One region of the Anaerobacillus sp. ABD4_527 genome, then DNA from elsewhere that is predicted to be linked to it. Evidence: riboswitches for the same ligand, from Rfam matches in the RefSeq annotation. Region 1 holds a riboswitch; each other region holds the start of a gene.
What was found. A riboswitch is a leader RNA that binds a small molecule or an ion and turns the genes downstream of it on or off. The one in region 1 is predicted to bind S-adenosylmethionine.

Region 2: it holds a riboswitch for S-adenosylmethionine, as region 1 does, so the genes downstream of both, ACXAHI_RS10220 (MetQ/NlpA family ABC transporter substrate-binding protein) here and ACXAHI_RS08980 (methionine ABC transporter ATP-binding protein) in region 1, are expected to answer to the same signal.
Region 3: it holds a riboswitch for S-adenosylmethionine, as region 1 does, so the genes downstream of both, ACXAHI_RS20670 (LLM class flavin-dependent oxidoreductase) here and ACXAHI_RS08980 (methionine ABC transporter ATP-binding protein) in region 1, are expected to answer to the same signal.

Annotation. Positions count from the first base shown of each region.
Region 1 is NZ_JBSWXZ010000001.1:1,722,391-1,729,397, reverse strand. It holds gene leuB (3-isopropylmalate dehydrogenase) at 1-1,047, shown strand, start outside; gene leuC (3-isopropylmalate dehydratase large subunit) at 1,065-2,477, shown strand; gene leuD (3-isopropylmalate dehydratase small subunit) at 2,490-3,071, shown strand; SAM riboswitch class I at 3,312-3,421, shown strand; gene ACXAHI_RS08980 (methionine ABC transporter ATP-binding protein) at 3,538-4,560, shown strand; gene ACXAHI_RS08975 (methionine ABC transporter permease) at 4,553-5,221, shown strand; gene ACXAHI_RS08970 (MetQ/NlpA family ABC transporter substrate-binding protein) at 5,246-6,088, shown strand; gene ACXAHI_RS08965 (L-lactate dehydrogenase) at 6,130-7,007, opposite strand, start outside.
Region 2 is NZ_JBSWXZ010000001.1:1,971,189-1,978,195, forward strand. It holds gene ACXAHI_RS10205 (iron-containing alcohol dehydrogenase family protein) at 239-1,327, opposite strand; gene ACXAHI_RS10210 (methionine ABC transporter permease) at 1,349-2,023, opposite strand; gene ACXAHI_RS10215 (methionine ABC transporter ATP-binding protein) at 2,013-3,047, opposite strand; gene ACXAHI_RS10220 (MetQ/NlpA family ABC transporter substrate-binding protein) at 3,070-3,876, opposite strand; SAM riboswitch class I at 4,046-4,154, opposite strand; gene ACXAHI_RS10225 (S9 family peptidase) at 4,280-6,274, opposite strand; gene ACXAHI_RS10230 (DUF3899 domain-containing protein) at 6,297-6,665, opposite strand; gene ACXAHI_RS10235 (peptide ABC transporter substrate-binding protein) at 6,723-7,007, opposite strand, start outside.
Region 3 is NZ_JBSWXZ010000010.1:14,231-21,237, reverse strand. It holds gene ACXAHI_RS20690 (AAA family ATPase) at 1-312, opposite strand, end outside; gene ACXAHI_RS20685 (MetQ/NlpA family ABC transporter substrate-binding protein) at 530-1,357, opposite strand; gene ACXAHI_RS20680 (methionine ABC transporter permease) at 1,375-2,034, opposite strand; gene ACXAHI_RS20675 (methionine ABC transporter ATP-binding protein) at 2,006-3,034, opposite strand; gene ACXAHI_RS20670 (LLM class flavin-dependent oxidoreductase) at 3,031-4,419, opposite strand; SAM riboswitch class I at 4,502-4,603, opposite strand; SAM riboswitch class I at 4,749-4,854, shown strand; gene ACXAHI_RS20665 (acyl-CoA dehydrogenase family protein) at 4,939-6,081, shown strand; gene ssuE (NADPH-dependent FMN reductase) at 6,130-6,660, shown strand.

The DNA of each region.
Region 1 (7,007 bases):
ACGATCAAGGTTCTCAATGCCGTAGCAGATCGATTCGGCCATGTGTTCGAATTTCGAAAAGGCGTCATCGGGGGCGTAGCGATCGATAAAACAGGCGAACCGTTGCCTAAAGAAACACTAGATATGTGTAAGCGATCGGACGCTGTACTCTTAGGCGCTGTAGGTGGACCGAAGTGGGATGATCTGCCTGGAAGACTTCGTCCTGAAAAAGGCCTTCTAACAATTAGAAAAGAGCTTGAATTGTTCGCAAATCTACGTCCGGTCAAAGCCTATGACAGTCTTTTAGAGGCATCACCGTTAAAAGAAGAGCGCATCAAAGGTGTCGATATGCTGATTTTAAGAGAATTAACGGGTGGCTTGTACTTTGGTACACCGAGTGAACGGAGAGAAGGTGGAGAGCGCGTAGTCGATACGCTTTCTTATACGCGTGAAGAAATCGAGCGTATCGTAGATCAAGGATTTAAAGCAGCTAGGAAACGAAAGAAGAAGCTGACGAGTGTCGACAAAGCGAATGTTCTAGAATCGAGCAGGATGTGGCGTGAAATCGTAAATGAAAAAGCAGCCTCTTACCCGGACGTGGAAGTTGAGCATATGCTTGTGGATGCTGCAGCGATGAAAATTGTTCAGAATCCTGCACACTTTGACGTAATCGTAACAGAGAATCTTTTTGGAGATATCTTGAGTGACGAAGCTTCGATGATCACTGGGTCTTTAGGGATGCTTCCATCTGCAAGCCTAAGAAAAGATGGATTTGGCATGTATGAACCAGTACACGGTTCAGCGCCCGATATCGCTGGTAAAAACCTTGCCAATCCACTAGCGATGATCTTATCTGCATCCATGATGTTAAACCATTCGTTCAATATGAAGGAAGAATCTGATGCGATCGATAAAGCTGTGTTGGAAGTTCTTGAAGCTGGGTATTTCACAACTGATCTTGCGGGTGTTGGAAAGCGAAGTCTAAGTACTGATAAGATGGTCGATCAAGTTATCTTTCAATTAGCAGAAGATAATGCTACGGCTGGTATCATGGAAGCTTATGCGTGACAGTGAGGAGGATGGGTGTGGAGCCAAAAACAATTATAGAAAAGATCTGGGAAAAGCACGTTGTGCATAGAGAAGAAGGCAGTCCAGATTTACTTTATATCGATTTACACCTTGTACACGAAGTAACATCTCCGCAGGCTTTTGAAGGATTGCGTATGAATCAGCGGAAGGTCAGACGTCCTGATCTGACCTTCGCTACTATGGATCATAATGTTCCAACGATTGCGCGGCATATCATCAACGATCCTGTTTCAAAGGTACAGATGGAGAAACTAGAAGAAAATTGCAAGGAATTTGGGGTGGAAATTGCTGATATTAACCATCCAGACCAAGGAATCGTCCATGTGATTGGCCCAGAACTAGGGTTGACTCAACCAGGCAAAACAATCGTTTGCGGAGATAGTCATACCTCGACACACGGTGCTTTTGGAGCACTTGCATTCGGGATTGGAACGAGTGAAGTCGAACATGTTCTTTCAACTCAAACTCTTTGGCAATCCTCTCCAAAAACAATTGAAGTCCGAGTGAATGGTCACCCGGGCGCAGGTGTAACGGCGAAGGATATCATTCTTGCAATCATAGCGAAGTTTGGAGTGAATGCTGGAACAGGTGCTATTCTTGAATATACAGGTGAAGCAATTCGAAAGATGTCGATGGAAGAGCGGATGACAATCTGTAACATGTCGATAGAAGCCGGTGCTAAAGCAGGATTAATCAGCCCTGATGAGGTAACGTTTGACTACCTAAAGGGGAAAAGGCATGTTCCACAAGGAGAGGAATTCCAAGCAGCGATATCAGAATGGAAAAACCTTGCTACTGATGAAGGCGCAACGTATGACGACGTTTTAGAGATCCATGCTGATGAGATAGAACCTCAGGTTACGTGGGGTACGAATCCATCTATGGGATCATCCGTCTACGGTAGAGTGCCTTTTCCAGAGGACTATGAAGATCCTGCTGATCAAAAAGCAATCGCACAGGCCTTAACGTATATGGGGTTAACAGCTGGGATGGCAATTCAGGATATAGACATCCAACATGTCTTTATCGGATCTTGTACAAATTCTAGGATTAGTGATTTAAGAGCCGCAGCAAATATTGTTCGTGGAAGGAAAGTACACCACAATGTTCGAGCGCTAGTCGTGCCAGGTTCTAAATCTGTTAAAGAAACAGCGGAAGCAGAAGGACTAGATCAAGTGTTTATTGAGGCCGGCTTCGAGTGGAGAGAAGCGGGATGCAGTATGTGTCTTGCGATGAATGACGACATCGTTCCACCAGGAGAGCGATGCGCTTCTACATCGAACCGAAACTTTGAGGGACGGCAAGGAAATGGTTCTAGAACGCATCTAGTCAGTCCTGCCATGGCAGCCGCCGCTGCTTTGGAAGGCAAATTTACAGATGCAAGAAAAATGAAGCAGCCTGTCGTGTAAAGGAGTGAAATCATGGAACCTATCAATGAATATACAGGTGTCGTCTATCCTCTAGAAAAGGTGAATGTGGACACAGATCAAATAATACCAAAGCAATTTCTGAAGCGGATCGAGCGACAAGGGTTTGGACAGTTCTTATTCTATCATTGGCGTTTCGATGATGATGGACTCGCACGGTCTGATTTCTCTTTAAATGAAGAGCAATACAGGTCGGCTTCAATCCTAGTAGCTGGTAAAAACTTCGGCTGCGGCTCATCGAGAGAACATGCGCCATGGGCTTTATTAGACTACGGATTTAGAGTGATCATCGCACCAAGCTTTGCAGATATCTTTTACAACAACTGTGTGAAAAACGGTATCCTTCCAATCGCTCTTCCTCAAGAAACCGTTGCAGAATTATTTACAAAGGCAAGCGAAGGTTATTCACTCACTGTTCAACTCGAAAACCAATCTATTAGTGATAACGATGGGCTACACGTATCGTTTGAAATCGATCCGTATTGGAAGGAAATGTTGTTGAACGGGTGGGACGAAGTATCTAGAACCCTTTCACTTGAGGATAAAATCGAGCAGTATGAAAATCAAAGAGCGTAAATAAGATAGCATGTTTTCTCCGTATAGAGATACAACTGAAGCATTGGCGCGAGCGCTGTATGGATTGCAGCGCTTTTACGCTGTCAGAAAAGAGGGCTGATTTTAGAGGAGCAGTTGAAACTCTGGCAGCTAGTTTTATTTAAAAATTCGGACTTTTTACTCATCGATTGACACACTAAAAGTCCCATGCTAGAATTCGATTTAGTACTTAACTAGAGTAACGTGTTAATAACTAAATATCTCTTATTCAGAGAGGTGGAGGGACTGGCCCTATGAAGCCCGGCAACCGTCAAACAGCGTGTTTGAGAAGGTGCCAATTCCTGCAAAGCAAATGCTTTGAGAAATGAGAGAAAGACATCGATTTCAAGTGCCTTTCTGCTCATAGCGGAAAGGCATTTTTTATTTCAAAAGGTTTTAAAATCAACCTATTGTGATGGGACATCGTAAGGTAAAAGGATGTGTGCAAATGATTGAGTTAAAAGGTATAAAGAAGACGTTCTTTGCAGCCTCTGGACCAGTAGAAGCGGTGAAGAATACTGATCTTACAATTGAAAAAGGCGAAATTTTCGGAGTTATCGGATATAGTGGCGCTGGAAAGAGTACACTTATCCGCATGTTAAATCTACTTGAGCGACCAACTGAAGGTAGCGTAACAGTAGATGACAAAGCATTATCTAAGTTGAATAACAAGGAACTTCGTCTAGCAAGACAAGAAATCGGAATGATTTTTCAGCATTTTAATATTCTCTGGTCACGTACTGTAAAAGAAAATATTGCGTTCCCTCTTGAAATATCGGGTGTGCCGAAAGAGAAAAGAAAAGCTCGAGTGGACGAGTTGATCAACCTCGTTGGGTTATCGGGAAGAGAAGATGCGTATCCATCTCAACTAAGTGGTGGTCAAAAACAGCGAGTTGGGATTGCGAGGGCACTTGCTAATAACCCTAAAGTGTTACTTTGTGACGAAGCGACATCGGCCCTGGATCCGAAGACCACAGATAGTATTCTCGACCTATTAAAGAAAATTAATAAAGAGCTAGGACTAACGATCGTGTTGATCACTCATGAAATGCACGTGATCAGAAAGATTTGTCATCGTGTTGCGGTCATGGAAGGTGGCAGTGTTGTTGAAGAAGGTCCAGTACTTGATATTTTTCATCATCCCCAGCAGCCGATCACCCGTGACTTTGTAAATCAGCTGAGTGAGCCTGAGGAAATGAAAGAATCGATTACACACCTCACTGAAACTGCAGAAGGGACTCTCGTACAATTTACCTTTGTAAAAGGAGCTACGGGTTCACCTCTTGTAACGAAGTTAATCAGAGAGTTTCAGATCGAAGTGAACATCATTCAAGGGAAGGTCACCCATACTCAGGATGGTCCTTATGGTAAGCTATCGGTCTTACTAAAAGGAGAACAAGCTGCTATTGATAAAGCACTGAGCTATGCACGTGATCAGAAAGTAGAAGTAGAGGTGATTCCAAATGCTTAGTTCACTATTTCCTAATGTACGTTGGGAAGATATGTGGGAAGCGGCATTACAAACGATCTACATGACCGCGATCTCTGTATTCGCAACGTTTATACTCGGCATTGGACTCGGCCTGCTGCTTTTCTTAACTTCAAAGGGAAACGTCTGGGAAAATCGATATATTAATGGTTTTGTTGCAGGGATTGTAAACCTGTTCCGTTCGATTCCATTCATCATTTTAATTATTTTGCTTATTCCACTATCTGTATACATTGTTGGTACGATGCTGGGAGCTAATGCTGCATTGCCAGCACTTATTGCAGGGGCTGCCCCTTTCTATGCACGAATGGTCGAAATCGCTCTAAGAGAAGTAGACAAGGGAGTGATCGAAGCATCCCAAGCTATGGGGGCTACGAATGGCCAGATTATTTTTAAAGTGTTGCTTCCTGAAGCGATGCCAGCATTGATTTCAGGAATCACAGTAACTGCGATCGCTCTAGTGAGCTATACAGCGATGGCAGGTGTCGTTGGGGCTGGAGGATTAGGAGATCTCGCATATCTAGATGGTTTCCAACGAAATAATCCCGACGTGACGCTTGTCGCAACTGTATTAATTCTCGCTATTGTAGCAGTTCTTCAGGTTATTGGAGATGTTACAACGCGAGCTATGGATAAAAGATAAGATATAAAAAAGGAGAGAGAAACCATGAAAAAACTAGTACTACTTTTGTCAGTTGTTGCACTTGCAGCTTTAGCAGCTTGTGGAGGCAATAACGGTGGTAACAGCGAAGGCTCTGAATCAGAAAGTGAAGAAACGAAACTAGTTGTTGGTGCATCAAACGTTCCACACGCTGAGATTCTAGAAAAAGCACAGCCGCTTCTTGAGGAAGAAGGAATTACTCTTGAAATCGAGCGCTTCCAGGATTACATTCTTCCGAACAAAACGCTCGCTAACGGTGAGTTAGATGCGAACTACTTCCAAACAGTGCCTTATATGGAGCTACAAATGGAAGAAAACGATAACTATGATTTCGTAAACGCTGGTGGAATTCATATCGAGCCGATCGGTGTCTATTCACAGGAATATGAAAACCTTGATGCACTTCCTAAAGGTGCAGAAATCATCATGAGTAACTCTGTATCAGACCATGGTCGTATGCTTCAATTGTTAGAAGCAAAAGGTCTAATTAAAATCAAAGAAGGTATCGATCCAACAGATGCACAAGTTGAAGATATTGCTGAAAATCCAAAAGACCTTACCTTTAAAACAAACGTTGAAGCTTCCCTTCTTCCTCAGATCTATAAGCAAGGCGAAGGCGATGCTGTTATGATCAACACGAACTATGCGATCGATGCTGGCTTAAATCCACAAGAAGATGCAATTGCACTTGAAGGGTCTGACTCTCCATACGTGAACGTCATCACTGTTAACAAAGGTGATGAGGATAACGAAGCTGTAAAAACTCTTGTTGAGGTTCTCCGTTCTGAAGATATTCAAACCTTCATTAAAGAAGAGTATGATGGAGCTGTTGTTCCTGTAAACGAATAAATAGCAAGAGGGTTCTCCATATTGGAGAACCCTCTTTTCTATCATTTGTTTAAGAGTACAGGTTTCATCGCATCAGTCAAAGTCTTTGCTGAATGATTTAGCTGATCCATTTCTTCACGAGTAAGATCTAGTTCAATAACTTCTCTTATTCCATTTTTATTAACAATGGCTGGTACACCAATATAAAGGTTCTCTAAGCCATACTCTCCTTCTAACAAAGTAGAAACGGTAAGAATAGAATTTTCGTTACGTAGAATGGCTTTTGTTAATCGGAGAAGTCCCATAGCAATACCAAAATGTGTAGCACCTTTGCGGTTGATGATGTGATAAGCGGCATCACGAACATCAGTGAACAAGGAATCAAGCTCTTCTTTCCCATTCGGGTAATCTTCAATTAATGAAAGTACAGGTCTACTACCTATAGTAGCGTGACTCCACACTGGTAATTCAGTATCACCGTGCTCTCCTAAAATGTAGCCATGAACATTTCTAGAATCTACATGAAAATACTCTCCCAATAAATATCGGAATCTTGCCGTGTCTAAAATCGTTCCGGAGCCAATGACTCTCTCTTTTGGAAGTCCTGAAAATTTCCATGTAGCATAACTAAGGATATCAACGGGATTCGTAGCGACAATGAATATTCCATCGAACTTACTTGCCATCACATTATTTACGATTTCTTTAAATATCTTCGTGTTTTTATCGATCAAATCAAGTCTAGTCTCGCCAGGCGCTTGATTCGCACCAGCGGCAATCACAACGATATCAGCATCACGACAGTCGCTATAATCACCTGCCCAAATTTTCATCTGCGCACCAAAAGGAATGCCATGATTAAGGTCCCTTGCTTCTCCTTCAGCTTTTTCTTTATTGGCATCAATCAATACGAGCTCATTTGCAACTTCTTGATTAAGCA
Region 2 (7,007 bases), 250 kb from region 1:
GAGAGGTAACACAGGAGAGAGCTACCGGAGAATCTTTAATAAACAGGCTGTTAAATGAATAAGATGAAAGATAAAAGGAGGGTATACTATGATATTTCTAATGAAGAATTTCTTCAAACCACAACCAAAACACAAGGAAGCATTTAGAAAACATCGCGACCGTCACATCGACCGGCTTTCCGATCACCAATACCATATATAAACCCCTGGATCTTTCTTAGATCCAGGGGTCTTTTTATCACGTCACTGTTTTCGTCATTTCTTCGAGCTTTAAAATCGCATTGGACAGTTCCTCAGGTGATACCTGCTTCGTAATATGAATCGTCTCTTCCTCTTTTGTTGCATATTTAGATACCGCTTCAACTTTAGCCTGGACATCGCTAGTGAAACCAAGTCCAGCTAGTGATAATGGTAACTCTACTAACTCATAGAAAGGGATCAACTCTTTGATCTCGTCCCACCGCTCTTCTAAAGCGAGCTGGGCGAGTATCCCATATGCCACTTTTTCCCCATGGAGAAAAGAATGTGTTTCAGGCTGATGTGTTAATGCGTTATGGATGGCATGCGCTCCAGCAACCCGCCCATACTGATCGCCGAAACCTCCTACCATGCCGCTTGTTAAGAGATTCGTTTCAATCACTTTTATAAACGATTCACTTAGGTGGCTGTTTCTCTGATCGATCAATGCACTTTCACCATGTTCTAACAGCACATCACGACAGCTTTTCGCAGCAACATACGCAAAATGAATCGGTACAGGATGTGAAGGAAGCGTTTCGATGATGCTTCTCGCTTCATACCATTTTGCGAGTGTATCTCCAATCCCTGCACGTAAGAATTCAGGCGGTGAGTCGAGCACAATTTCAGGTTCCACTAAAACAAGGTGCGTGCTTCGTGGGTAAACAATATGTTTTTGGAACTCTCCTTCCTCTGAATAAATCACACTGAGAGGCGTACACGCTGCACATGTTGAAGCGAGCGTAGGTATAAGTGCAGTTTCAATCAATAGTTCATTCGCTACTGCTTTTGCAACATCAAGAACCTTACCACCTCCCACACCGATTATAAGATCGGCACCATGAAGTCGAGCGAGCTCAGCTTGCCTTGTTATCTCAGCATTTGAGCACTCTCCTCTGTACCTCGAATACGCTGCTTTGAATCGGGAGAGATCAGGTAGATAAGGAGCAGCTGCTTCCCAAGATTTTTCTCCGTGAATAAGAAAGATGTTTTGGAACCCACCTTGCTCTAATCGATCTGGAAGTTCATCCAAAACACCTTGGTGACACTGATAGTGCCCCGGGGTTGCTCGAACATGAATTGGTTCCATAAGAAAACTCCTTTCGCAAGTCTAGTCCTTCTTAAGCCGTGCTGCCATTACATTACCGAGAGATTGAAGCCCTTGAACGAGTACGATCAGTAAGAACACCGTTACGTACATCACGTCGACTTCGTAACGAAGATGCCCATATCGATACGCAAGGTCACCTAATCCACCTGCTCCGACAAGCCCTGCCATCGCGGTGGCTCCGATCAAACCAATCGTTGCAATGGTAAGCCCTAATACGATGGAAGAACGCGATTCTCTTACAAGTACATGCCAGATGATGTGGCGCGTCTTAATCCCCATCGCCTCATAGGCTTCAACGACTCCTCGATCCACTTCAAGAAGAGCGGACTCCATCAACCTTGCTATGTATGGAGCAGTAAAGACGACGAGCGGCACGATTACACCCTTCACTCCAATCGTAGTGCCTGCGATAAATTTTGTAAAAGGCAGGATGAAAAACAATAAGATGATGAACGGGATGGACCTGATCACATTGATCACAGCGTTTAACAATCGAAATAGTATCTTGTTATCTAGCGCCTTCCCAGGTCTTGTTAGCACGAGAAGCACACCGAGTGGTAATCCTAATAGCACGGAAATCAACAGCGAGATTCCTACCATCTGGAACGTTTCGATGATTGCACTCCAAATATCTGCCCCCCATAAATCGATAAATTCCGAAATCTTAGCTGACATGCGCGTTCACCTCCGGTACATACCCTTCTACAAAAATTCCCCGTTCTTCTAAAAACATAACTGCTCTCTTCGTTTCTGACTCTTCTCCTTCAAGATGAACAACTAATCTACCAAAAGGTTGATCCTTAAGCTGCGTGATATTCCCTGCAAGAATAGATGGATAAATATCAAAGTTTTTACTAAGGAGCGCAAGTGCAGGCTTTCCTGACGACTCTCCTACAAAGGAAAGCGTCACGATTTGTCCCTTCGACTCCAGCTTCTTCACGAGGGATTCAGGTACGTCATCTTGAAACAGCGATTGTACGAATCGTTTCGTCGTAGGCGTCTTTGGTCTACTAAATAGATCAACAACGAGTCCTTGTTCAATGATGCGTCCGTTTTCCATCACGGCCACTTCATGACAAATCTTTTGAACCACGTGCATTTCATGTGTAATGAGTAGAATCGTTAGTCCGAACTCCTGGTTGATTTGCTCGAGTAAAGATAAAATCGACTCCGTTGTGTCAGGATCGAGCGCGCTCGTTGCTTCATCACACAGAAGAACTTCCGGTTCATGCGCTAGCGCACGGGCAATCGCAACTCTTTGTTTCTGCCCGCCTGAGAGCTGTCCAGGATATACGTCGCGCTTATCTTCTAGTCCTACGATCTGTAGATACTTTCTTACTCGGGAATCGATCTCCTTTTTTGAAACCCCAGTGAGCTTAAGGGGGATGGCGATATTTTGATAAACCGTCCCCGTTTTTAATAGATTGAACGACTGAAAGATCATTCCGATTCGCTGACGTGTTTTCTTTAACTTGCCAGCTGATAGACCGGTTAACTCTACATCATTAATGAACACTTTCCCTTCTGTTGGTCTCTCTAACAGATTGACCGTTCGAACGAGGGTACTTTTACCAGCGCCACTATAACCGATCACACCATAGATCTTTCCCTTTTCAACGTTAAGGTCAACGCTATCCAGAGCCTTCGTAATAGTAGTTCCGGTTTGAAACGCTTTTGAGATATTTTCTAGTCGTATCATTTCCTTCTCTCCTTTACCGAAATTACCAGGATGCTATGACTGAGCCGTTGAATTCTTCCTCAATAAACTTCTTAACTTCATCTGACTGATAATATTCCACTAGTTTATTGATTCTTTCGTCGTCTTTATTCTCGGTTTTTGTTGCGATTACGTTCACCCAAGGAGAATCTTCTGGTTCCATTACGAGAGAATCTTCAGTTGGAACCCGACCGCTTTCCATCGCATAGTTCGTGTTGATCGCAGCGATGGCAAGCTCACCTAGTTGCCTTGGAATCTGCGATGCTTCAAGAGGAACAAACTCAAGATTCAACGGGTTCTTCTCAATATCCTTAATCGTTGCTTCAACTCCTACACCGTCTTTTAATTCAATGATCCCTGCTTCCTCAAACAACATGAGGGCTCGGGGTTCTCCAGTAGAGTGATTCGGTAATCCTACTTTGTCACCTTTCTTCAAATTATCAAGGCTCTCATATTGATCGGAATAGATGCCCATCGGAAAATTAATCGTCGTCGCAACCTTAGATAATTCCATCCCACGCTCTTCAACAAAATCATTTAAATACGGTTCGTGCTGGTAAACATTCGCATCGAGTTCCCCTTCATCAAGAGCCTTGTTTGGCATAACATAATCGTTGAACGCCACGACATCGATCTCAAAACCATCTTTCTCAGCAACTTCTTTTACTTTCTTCATCACATCTTCATGTGGACCGGCTGTTACCCCTACCTTTAGCGGCCCTTCGGTTGAGTTGCCTGACTCTGCACTGCCAGAACACCCTGCTGCGACAATTAATAATAATGCACCTACTAGTAGCGATAGTTTCTTCATTCTCTTAACTCCCTTTCTCTCCTATATTCATTTAAAGCGTCTTTGCACTAAATTACGTAAACGTACGATATCACCAGAGCGTCGGTTCCCTCCTTTGTTTCAACCCCATAAACAAAAAAACTCTCCCTGCTGAACAGAGAGAGTTGGGTGTTTTCCATTATGTAACTCTCTCTCATCTTTCAAACGATCGCTCGTTTGCTGGAATTAGCACCTTTCTCACGAACTGAGATGGTTGCTGGGCGTCAATGGGCCAGTCCCTCCGCCACTCTTGATAAGAGTTTGAATTATTCAGATTGTTTAACTATTCTCAACAGTATAGTACCTCACTCACCGAACGTCAAGTGCTTTTTCTACGTGGTACCGGTGCGCTTTGCGGTGCCTGGCACCCCTCACATTTTGTCGATTAATTTTTCTCGCTTTCGAGGTGTTCATCAAACCAGCCGACCAGATGGTTCAAACGCTCTACCCTTAGCTCAGGATGTCCGTTTCTTGAAAGGTTGTGATCTGATTCTGGGAATCTCACAAACTTCGTCTTTTTCTCACGGTGCTTCAACGCAACGAACAACTGCTCACCTTGCTCGATCGGGCATCGGTAGTCCTGTTCGCTGTGTAGAATAAGAAGCGGTGTTTTGATTTTATCAACATATTTCAACGGTGAATGATCCCATAGCTTCGTTGGATCTTCATCGAGGTCAGCTCCCACTTCCCACTTAGTGAAGAAATAACCTATGTCGCTTACTCCGTAGAAGCTTAACCAGTTGGAGATCGATCGCTGCGTTACAGCCGCCTTAAATAGATTTGTTTTTCCAACGATCCAGTTCGTCATGAACCCGCCATAGCTGCCGCCGGTAACGAACAAATTCTCAGAATCTATGAAGCTCGTTTGCGCGACAGCTGCTTCTATACCTGCCATGACATCGTCATAGTCGCCGCCACCATAGTCGCCACGGCATCCATTCACGAACTCCTGACCATATCCTTGACTACCGCGAGGATTCGTATAGACTACTGCATATCCTCTTGATGCAAGAAGCTGAAATTCGTGCATGAATGAATTCCCATACATCATGTGGGGACCGCCGTGAATTTCTAATACTGTCGGATACTGTTTCCCTTCCTCAAAGGAAGTCGGTTTCATGATCCACCCCTGTATGTTCAGTCCATCTCTGCTTTCATACGTGTACGGTTGTGGAGTAGAAAGCGAATTCTCACTCAACACCTCTTCATTACAGGAAGTGATTCTTTCTATCGAGCTTTCTCCTTCTAACGATAGCGTATAGATATCACCAACATTCACCGGATCACTGATCGCTACTGCAGCTTCACCACCCGCTACGTGAAGTGCGTAGTGGTGCCTGTCACCCCCCGCTATTTGTCGAAGGGTGCCATCTAGACAAATGGAATAAATTCCTGTGTTTCCATGTTCACTCGCAAGGAAATAGAGTGCCTTGCCGTCTTCGTTCCACACCGCTCCAGACGGCTCAATTCCCCAGTGGAGATCTGAAATGAGAACATCTGAACACTCGAGGTCGATTGTTTCTGTAAGGCACGTCAATGTTTTCGATTCAATTTCAACCGTCCAAACTCTATTCAGAGTCGCACTCTCATACTCAAAGTTATGTCCAATGTAAGATAGTGATGAACCATCTGGAGACCACCGCGGAGCTATGAAACTACTTCCTTCAGAATTAAGCCGCTCAGCTTCACATCCTTCTCCAAGATTCTGAATAAATAGATCCGATTGGACATATGAACCTTTCTCTTCCCGTCTACTTCTTACGTATGCGATCTGTTTACCATCAGGAGACCAGCTAGCGTCCGAGTGATTCAGGTCAGCATCCGTCACCCAGTTTTCATCCCCAGTCTTTCGATCGATTACGACGACCTGTGTATGTTTCCCATTAAGAAAACCTTTTCCATCTGCTTTGTAATGCAGCTCTTCGACGACGAGTGCTTTCTTTCTTTTTTCTTCCTTCTCATCTCCACCTTTAGGAGTGCTCTCACTCAACACGAGAAGTTCAGTCCCGTCAGGTTTCCACACCGGGCGACTTGCTCCATTTTTTAGAGAGGTTACTTGTTCGGCCTCACCTCCGAAAGCAGATATGATCCATATTTGGTTTTCTCTCGAACGGTTTGAAACAAACGCGATTTCCTTTCCATCAGGAGACCATCTTGGAGAAGAATCAAGATGGCGAGACCCGGGCGATGTCCAGGCCACTTCTTCACCACTCTCACGATCGATCATGACGAGATGAGAAGCATACTCTCGATCCTCAGTAATTTTTTTCTTCACATAGATCACTTTTTTCCCGTCAGGAGAAAGCTGCGGGTCTCCTACAAATACCAGGTCATATAGTGATGTTGCTTGAAGTTCCTCTTTCTCTATCTTTGTTTTCATCTAAACACCTCTCCTCATTGTTTCAAATAAATAGAAATACGCCTGCTACTGACATTCCTGTAAGTCCAGTGCCTGCTCCGTAACATATAAGAATTCCACTTACGAGCACTCGTTCCTTCCAATCTGTAAAACTCGGGTCCCTCTTCACCTGCTCATCGACACGTTCCATAGAACGTGACCGAGGCACAATCATTCGGTGGATCTTAGAAAAACCTTCGAACAATAAGGTTAGGAAGCCACTTTTTAACACCACTAAAATCGTTCCAGCCGTTAGCGCAATAATCCCCCAATAAAATGAACGATTAACAAATTGAATAGCGTCGCCTTGAATTAACCAAAATATGATCGCCACAATAAAAGAGCCTAGCAAAGCTAGTCCATACCTTCGCATCTCGCTCATCCTTTCAAGGTAAAGGAAGATCTGCTCAGCAGATCTTCCTCCATTACATTATTTCTTTTCAGCATAGCGTAGGTCAGGGTACCTGTTGACCGGATAGACGATTCCGTCATACTCTTGTGAAGTTAAGTAGTTTTGAGAATAATGATAGACAGGCATAAACGGCATATCTTCCATCAACACATCCTCTGCTTTATGCAAGAGTTCCATTCGCTTTTCCTCATCCTGCACCATCTTAGACTCTGCGATGAGCGAATCGTATTCTTCGTTCACCCAGTTCGTACGATTGTTAGGGCTATCACCCAGGTAGTATTCTAGAATAGGTGTCGGATCAAC
Region 3 (7,007 bases), on a different contig from region 1:
AAGTGGTCCTTTTCGAAATTCGAACATCATTTCTCTTTGATTAAAGACGGAGACTCCTGTTAGGTCAGATGGCAGTAGATCCGGGGTGAACTGAATACGATTAAAACCTGCGCCCACTGACTTTGCGAGTGCTCGCACCATCATCGTCTTTCCTACACCTGGAACATCTTCGAGAAGGACATGGCTACCTGCTAGTAGTGCAACAAGACTAAGTTCCGTAACCTCCCTTTTTCCTACCATGACATTTTCAATGTTTTCTATGACTTTTTTCACAGATGGTTGGTACGTATCGTACTGGTACTCTGAGCTCATGAACGATTCCTCCATTAACCTTTTACAAGGTAGTTGTATTCGATATAGGTATCTTTACCTATTAAACATAATGTCTAAGTACTCATATCCTTATTGTAACAAAAATAGGAAACAACACGTTAGTAAGTTACTATGTTTTCACACAATTACAAAAACAAAGCATGGTGTCGGGAACGAGAAAAGGCTTCGGTTCAAAACCGAAGCCTTTCGCAGACTGTTATTTTTGTTTAAACCACTCAGGCTGATGAAAGCCCTGGAACTCTTCTTCTATGACTTTTCGAAATTCATTAGATCTTACTGCTTCTTCAATATCCTTCACATACTGCGCATCTTTATCTGCCGTGTTCACAACAACCTGGTTGATGATATTCTCAGGAAGCTTATCTTTCACGATCGCATCGTTTAGGTCCATACCTGCCGCGATCGCAAAGTTACCGTTCACTGCCGATACATCGACTGAATCGAGCGTTCTTGGAAGCTGCGCTGCTTCAACAGGCTTAAAGACAAGGTCTTTCGAGTTCTTCGTGATGTCTTTTACTGAAGCTTTTAGAGGATCAACATCGTCATCAAATTCGATGACGCCATTATCACGTAGAACTGTTAGACCACGTGCAAGGTTCGTTGGATCATTAGCGATTGCTACCGTACTCCCCTTCTCAATCTCGTCTAGCGAATCATACTTGTTCGAGTAGATTCCGATCGGAGCAGTAGGCACCCGAATCACACCGCTTAAGTCCATATTGTTCTCTTTCGCAAATGCCTTCATATATACCTCATGCTGATACAAGTTGGCATCGATCGACCCGCTTTTTAAGGCTAGGTTTGGCTGAACATAATCATTAAATTCCTTGATCGTAACCGAGTACCCTTTTTCCTCAAGATAAGGTTTAACACCCTTTTCTAGCATATCGCTATACGGAATCGTTCCTCCGAGTATCAATTCTTTCTTTTCTAACTTGCTCGCTTCACTACTCTTGTCCCCACATGCCGATAATACACCGACTACTAGTAAGAGAACGATCATCACGATCGTATTTTTCTTCATATAAAAGCCTCCATCCATTATTTCTTATCTACTGTTTTCGCAATAAAATCACCAAAGTACTGTACGAGCTGAACGATGACGATCAATAGAATGACGGTCGTGAACATGACCGTATCATCATAACGGTAGTATCCGTAGCGAATCGCAAGATCCCCGATTCCTCCACCGCCGATCGTTCCAGCCATCGCCGAGTAGCCGATCAAACTAATCGCCGTAATCGTGAGCCCTGTGATCAATCCAGGCTTCGCCTCTGGCAAGACGATGTGTTTAATGATCATCCACGGTGAAGCACCCGCTGCTACGGCTGCCTCAATCACACCTTTGTCGATCTCACGAGCAGCCGATTCTACGATTCTTGCATAAAACGGAATCGCTGCAACGGAAAGGGAAACAGAAGCTGCCATAGGTCCAATCGTCGTTCCCAACAGAAGACTCGTTACCGGAAGCAAGAATACGAGCAAGATGATGAAGGGGACGGAACGAATCAAGTTGATGATGATGCCGACCGCTTGTTTCACCCATTTATTTTCTAAAAACAACCCTCGATCTGTGATAAAGAGGATGACCCCTAACGGGAGACCAATGAAAACAGCAAACAACAAAGCGATTCCAACCATGATCAACGTCTCAAAAAACGCGACGTTCAGTTCAGGCAAGAGCTCGATAATGTGGTCCATCGTTGATCACCTCCACGTTGTTTACTCGCTTCTCTAAGTAAGCGATCGCTCGAGACACTTCAGCATCCTCTCCACTCACATCCATGATGAACACACCGAGCGGCGTTTCCTGGATGTATTCGACTTTTCCATGCAAAATGTTGCCTTTCACATTAAACCTCTGCAGCATATCGGAAACGACCGAATCCGTTGCTAGATCGCGGAGAAACATGAGCTTCACTAGCTTCCCTTGTACATGTTCGATCAACGAATCAGGAAGATGGAACTCTAGTACGTTCTGAATGAACGTTTTTGTTAATGCATCTTTTGGATCCGAAAAAATATCGAACGTCGTGCCCGACTCCACGACTCTTCCCTCACGCATGACCGCACAGCGATGACAGATCTCCTTCACCACTTCCATTTCATGCGTGATGATGACGATCGTAATCCCAAGTTTTTGATTGATGTCTTTCAGCAATGAAAGAATGGATTTTGTCGTGTTAGGATCTAGAGCGGACGTCGCCTCATCACACAGCAACACCTTCGGATCATTTGCTAAAGCCCGCGCGATACTCACTCTTTGCTTCTGACCACCGCTCAACTGTGACGGGTATTTCTCCTTCTGATCAGCAAGGTCAACTACGCTCAATAAATGATCGACCTTTTCACCGATCTGCTTTTTACTAACTCCAGCAGCCAGAAGTGCAAATGCGACGTTCTCATAGACTGTTTTTGAAGCAACCAAATAGAATCCTTGAAAAATCATTCCGATCGATTGCCTTGCTTTTCGAAGCTCTTTATTCGATAGCGATAGCAAGTCGATTCCGTCAACGTGTACTGATCCTGTCGTCGGTCTTTCCAAAGCATTTATAAAACGTAGAAGCGTACTTTTACCCGCTCCGCTATACCCAACGATTCCGTAGATTTCTCCCTTTTCTACACGAAGAGAAACGTTATCGACAGCAACGATCTTGTCCTTCTTTCCATACTCTTTCGTAATCTCTCTTAGTTCGATCATCGCACGACTTCCTTACGAAAAGCGTAGTTTTTTCCTGGATGGTCGTCTGGCAGTCTTGCGTCTTTGTTGAAGAGCTTTTCACGCAGCGTACCTTCTTGATAATCCTTTTTATAAAGACCACGCTTTTGTAGTTCTGGTACGACTAATTCTACGAAAGCTTCCAAGTCTCCAGGCGTTACGAGGTGGTTCAAATTAAATCCATCTACTCCTGAAGCTTCGAATTGAAATTGAATCGCATCTGCTACATCAGAAGGGTTACCAACGATCACGCTGTTGCGGTCGATCGATTCAAAGCGATTCAACACCTCTCTTACCGTCAGCTTTTTCGGCGCATCCTTCGTCAACGTTGCCGCTTTATACTGACCGCCTTCTGTTGATTTCTTATATTCAAACGGCTCATCAAGGTCCATCTCTTCAAACTCTGCAACATCATAGCCGCTCGCACCGTATTGAGCCTTTGCTGCATCAGCACTCCATAGCTTGTTGTACGCCTCAAACTTCGCCTCTGCTTCCTCAGTCGTTTCACCTACGATCACACTTAAAAACGAGAAAATTTTCACGTGATCTGGATTTCTTCCATGCTTGACGGCACGCTCACGAATATCATCGGCATAGTAGTGGATTCTCTCAGGAGTCGGTCCTCCGACAAACACGCACTCCGCATGCTTTGATGCGAATTCTCGCCCTTTCTCTGATGTCCCAGCTTGATAGATCACAGGCGTTCGCTGCGGAGACGGTTCACTAAGATGCGGTCCTTCAACACTGAAATAGTGACCTTCATGATTGATTTCATGAACTTTGTCGGGCTCAACAAGCGTATCAGCTTCTCGATCTTCAACCACAGCACCATCCTCCCAGCTCCTTTCCCACAATTTGTAGGACACGTCCATATACTCATGAGCGATATCATAACGCTCATCATGACGAATCATCTTCTCAAGTCCGAAGTTGCGTGCCGCATTCGGTAAATAAGAGGTAACGACGTTCCAGGCAACTCGCCCTTTTGTTAGATGATCAAGCGTCGAAAATCTGCGCGCATTTCCAAAAGGTGCTTCGTACGTCGTGCTGACCGTAACAGCGAAGGAAAGGTGCTCGGTCACACTCGCCATCGCAGGGACAAGAAGTGCGGGATCATTGATCGGCACTTGCAATCCATCACGGATTGAAGGATCCTTACTCTTTTGGTACACATCATAAACACCAAGAACATCTGCAAAGAAGACCGCATCGAACTTCCCTTTCTCTAATGTCTTAGCAAGGTCGATCCAGTAGTCTAAGTCTTTGTATCTCTGATGACGCTGACTTTCTGGATGCTTCCATAGCCCATGTGAATTGTGCATCGAACTGTTCATGTCGAACGCATTCAAAATGATTTGTTTACTCATCTCTTTGAACCTCCACTCTTTTTTAAAACATAAAAAGGCCTCTTCATAAGAAAAGAAGAGGCCGTGAAAAAGCAACTGTCTTTTCTTATCCTTCAAGCATCGCTTGCTGGAATTGGCACAGTACTCAACCGAGTCTGTTGCCGAGGCTTCAAAGGGCCAGTCCCTCCACCTCTCTTGATAAGAAAGTTTGTTTTATTGAATTTAACGATGAATATACAGCACCGATCGATTCCCTGTCAACAAAAAATCAAAAAATTATTTCTTTTCTAATTACTTGTTGACATTGCGTTTATTTGTCCGTATTCTATTCTTTAACGCACTACCGCATACATTTATCTAGAGTCAGGGGAGGAATCTGGTCCAACGATCCTGCAGCAACCGCTTATCTTAAGCAAGGTGCTCATTCCAGCAGACTTTTTGTCTGAAAGATGAAGCTTGTATGGTTCGAATTTTGATGAGCCTAAGTCTACTTTCAGCTGAAAGTAGACTTTTTTTGTATAGAGAAAAAGGAGGATACCGATGCCATTTGCAACTGAAAAGCAGCCTGATTTGAAGGAAGAACTCACTGAACTCGTTGAACTTTTTAAAAGTAGATCTGCAAAATATGATGAAGAAGAAAGGTTTCCTTACGAGAACTTCGAAGATTTAAAGGCAAGGAACTTTTTATCACTCACTGTACCAAAAGAATATGGAGGCTCTGGTCTTAACTTGTACGAGTTCTTGAAAGTTCAAGAACAGCTCGCATCAGGTGATGGTCCGACGGCACTGTCCCTCGGCTGGCAGCTTGGCGTTATCTTAGAAATCGCTGAATCGCGAGCCTGGGATGAAGCGGTTTTCGAAAAAGTGTGCCACTTGATCGTAAACGAAAAAGCACTACTCAACCTTGCGCAAACTGAAAAAGCGACCGGCAGTCCTTCACGCGGCGGGATTCCTCAAACGACTGCTACAAAAACGCCGGAGGGCTGGATCATCAATGGACGAAAATCCTTTACGTCGATGGCCGTGGCGCTTGATTACTCCATCGTCACAGCTGACGTTGATCAAACCGGTAAGAAAGGGTTTGTCCTGATCGATCATAAGCTTGAAGGCGTACAAGTTGAGGAAACGTGGGACAGTATCTCCATGAAAGGGACAAAGAGTGATGATCTCGTGCTACATAACGTCCACGTTAAACCTGAAGATCTATTGGTAATTGAGGAGAACCACAAAGCATCTCCGAAAGGATGGTACCTGCAGATTCCAGCCGTTTACCTTGGCATCGCCTCTTCAGCCATGGATTACACGGTCGAATTCGCCTCCTCCTTCTCCCCTTCCACACTTCCTGGACCGATAAAAGACGTGCCAGAAGTAAGGAGAAAGATCGGCGAGATGCAGTTAGAGCTATTCAACGCTCGAGAAGTTCTTTATGCTGTCGCAAAGAGATGGAGTGAAAACCCTGAAGAGCGCCCGCATATGGGAGCGGACTTAGCAGCCGTGAAGCATATCGTAACAAATAGTGCGAACCGAGTCGTAGATTTAGCGATGCGCGTGGTCGGTGCTAGAAGCCTGTCTGCCAGCAACCCATTACAGCGCCATTTCCGAAATGTACGCGCAGGACTTCATAACCCGCCGACAGACGATGCGATTGTGTATAGTCTTGCAAACAGCGTGTTTGCTGACTAAGTATGTGTTAGAAAAATGTGATGACACTAGTTTAGGAGAGTGAAAACAATGAGCAATGTTGTACTTATTTACGGAGGAAACTCCCTTCAATCGAGACTAAAAGGAATCAAGGACTATGCAGAAAGTTATTTAAAGGAGCAGTCGATTTCCTATGAATCAATCAATGTCATCGACTTACCCGCTACAGATTTAATCACCGCTAACTTTAGCAGCACTGCGATTTTAGAAGCGAACGAAAAAGTAGAAAAAGCGGATGCCGTTATTATTTTGACGCCTGTTTATAAAGCTGCTTATACAGGGATATTGAAGACGTACCTTGATCTTCTTCCTCAAAAAGGATTGAAAGGGAAAGCCGTTCTTCCATTGATGATCGGTGGATCGTTCGGGCACCTCCTTGCGATCGATTATGCGCTTAAGCCTGTACTCTCTTCTCTTGGAGCGACGAATCTCCTTAGCGGTGCGTATGTGATCGACCAGCATGTTCAGCGTGGTGAGGGGAATGAGTTTATTTTGGATGAAGAGGCGAAAGAGCGGTTGAAGGGGAATTTGGAGACGTTGGTGGAGGAACTTAATATATAAAAAATAGATGACGAACGAGATGTTCGTCATCTATTTTTATGAGGAGCCAACTGGACATTTTTACTTGTAAAAACCAATTCGCTAGGCCATGACTCTTACACGCCTAACTAAATACGAAAGTTCATGGCACCATCAATCATAAGTACACATTTTCTAACTTATCATTTGCATTCCGAACATTATTCGGTTACTTTTACTATAGGCAACTTTTTTTCTTATAGGAAAAAGTCGCAGGGTAGTTCAAATGATTAGCCTGGTCTCCCAGGGTGGTAGCTGGGAGACTCCTCACTTTTTTAGGGGTCTCACTCAGTCTTGAAAGGCTCATTAAAAAGTGGGGATCAGTGCTA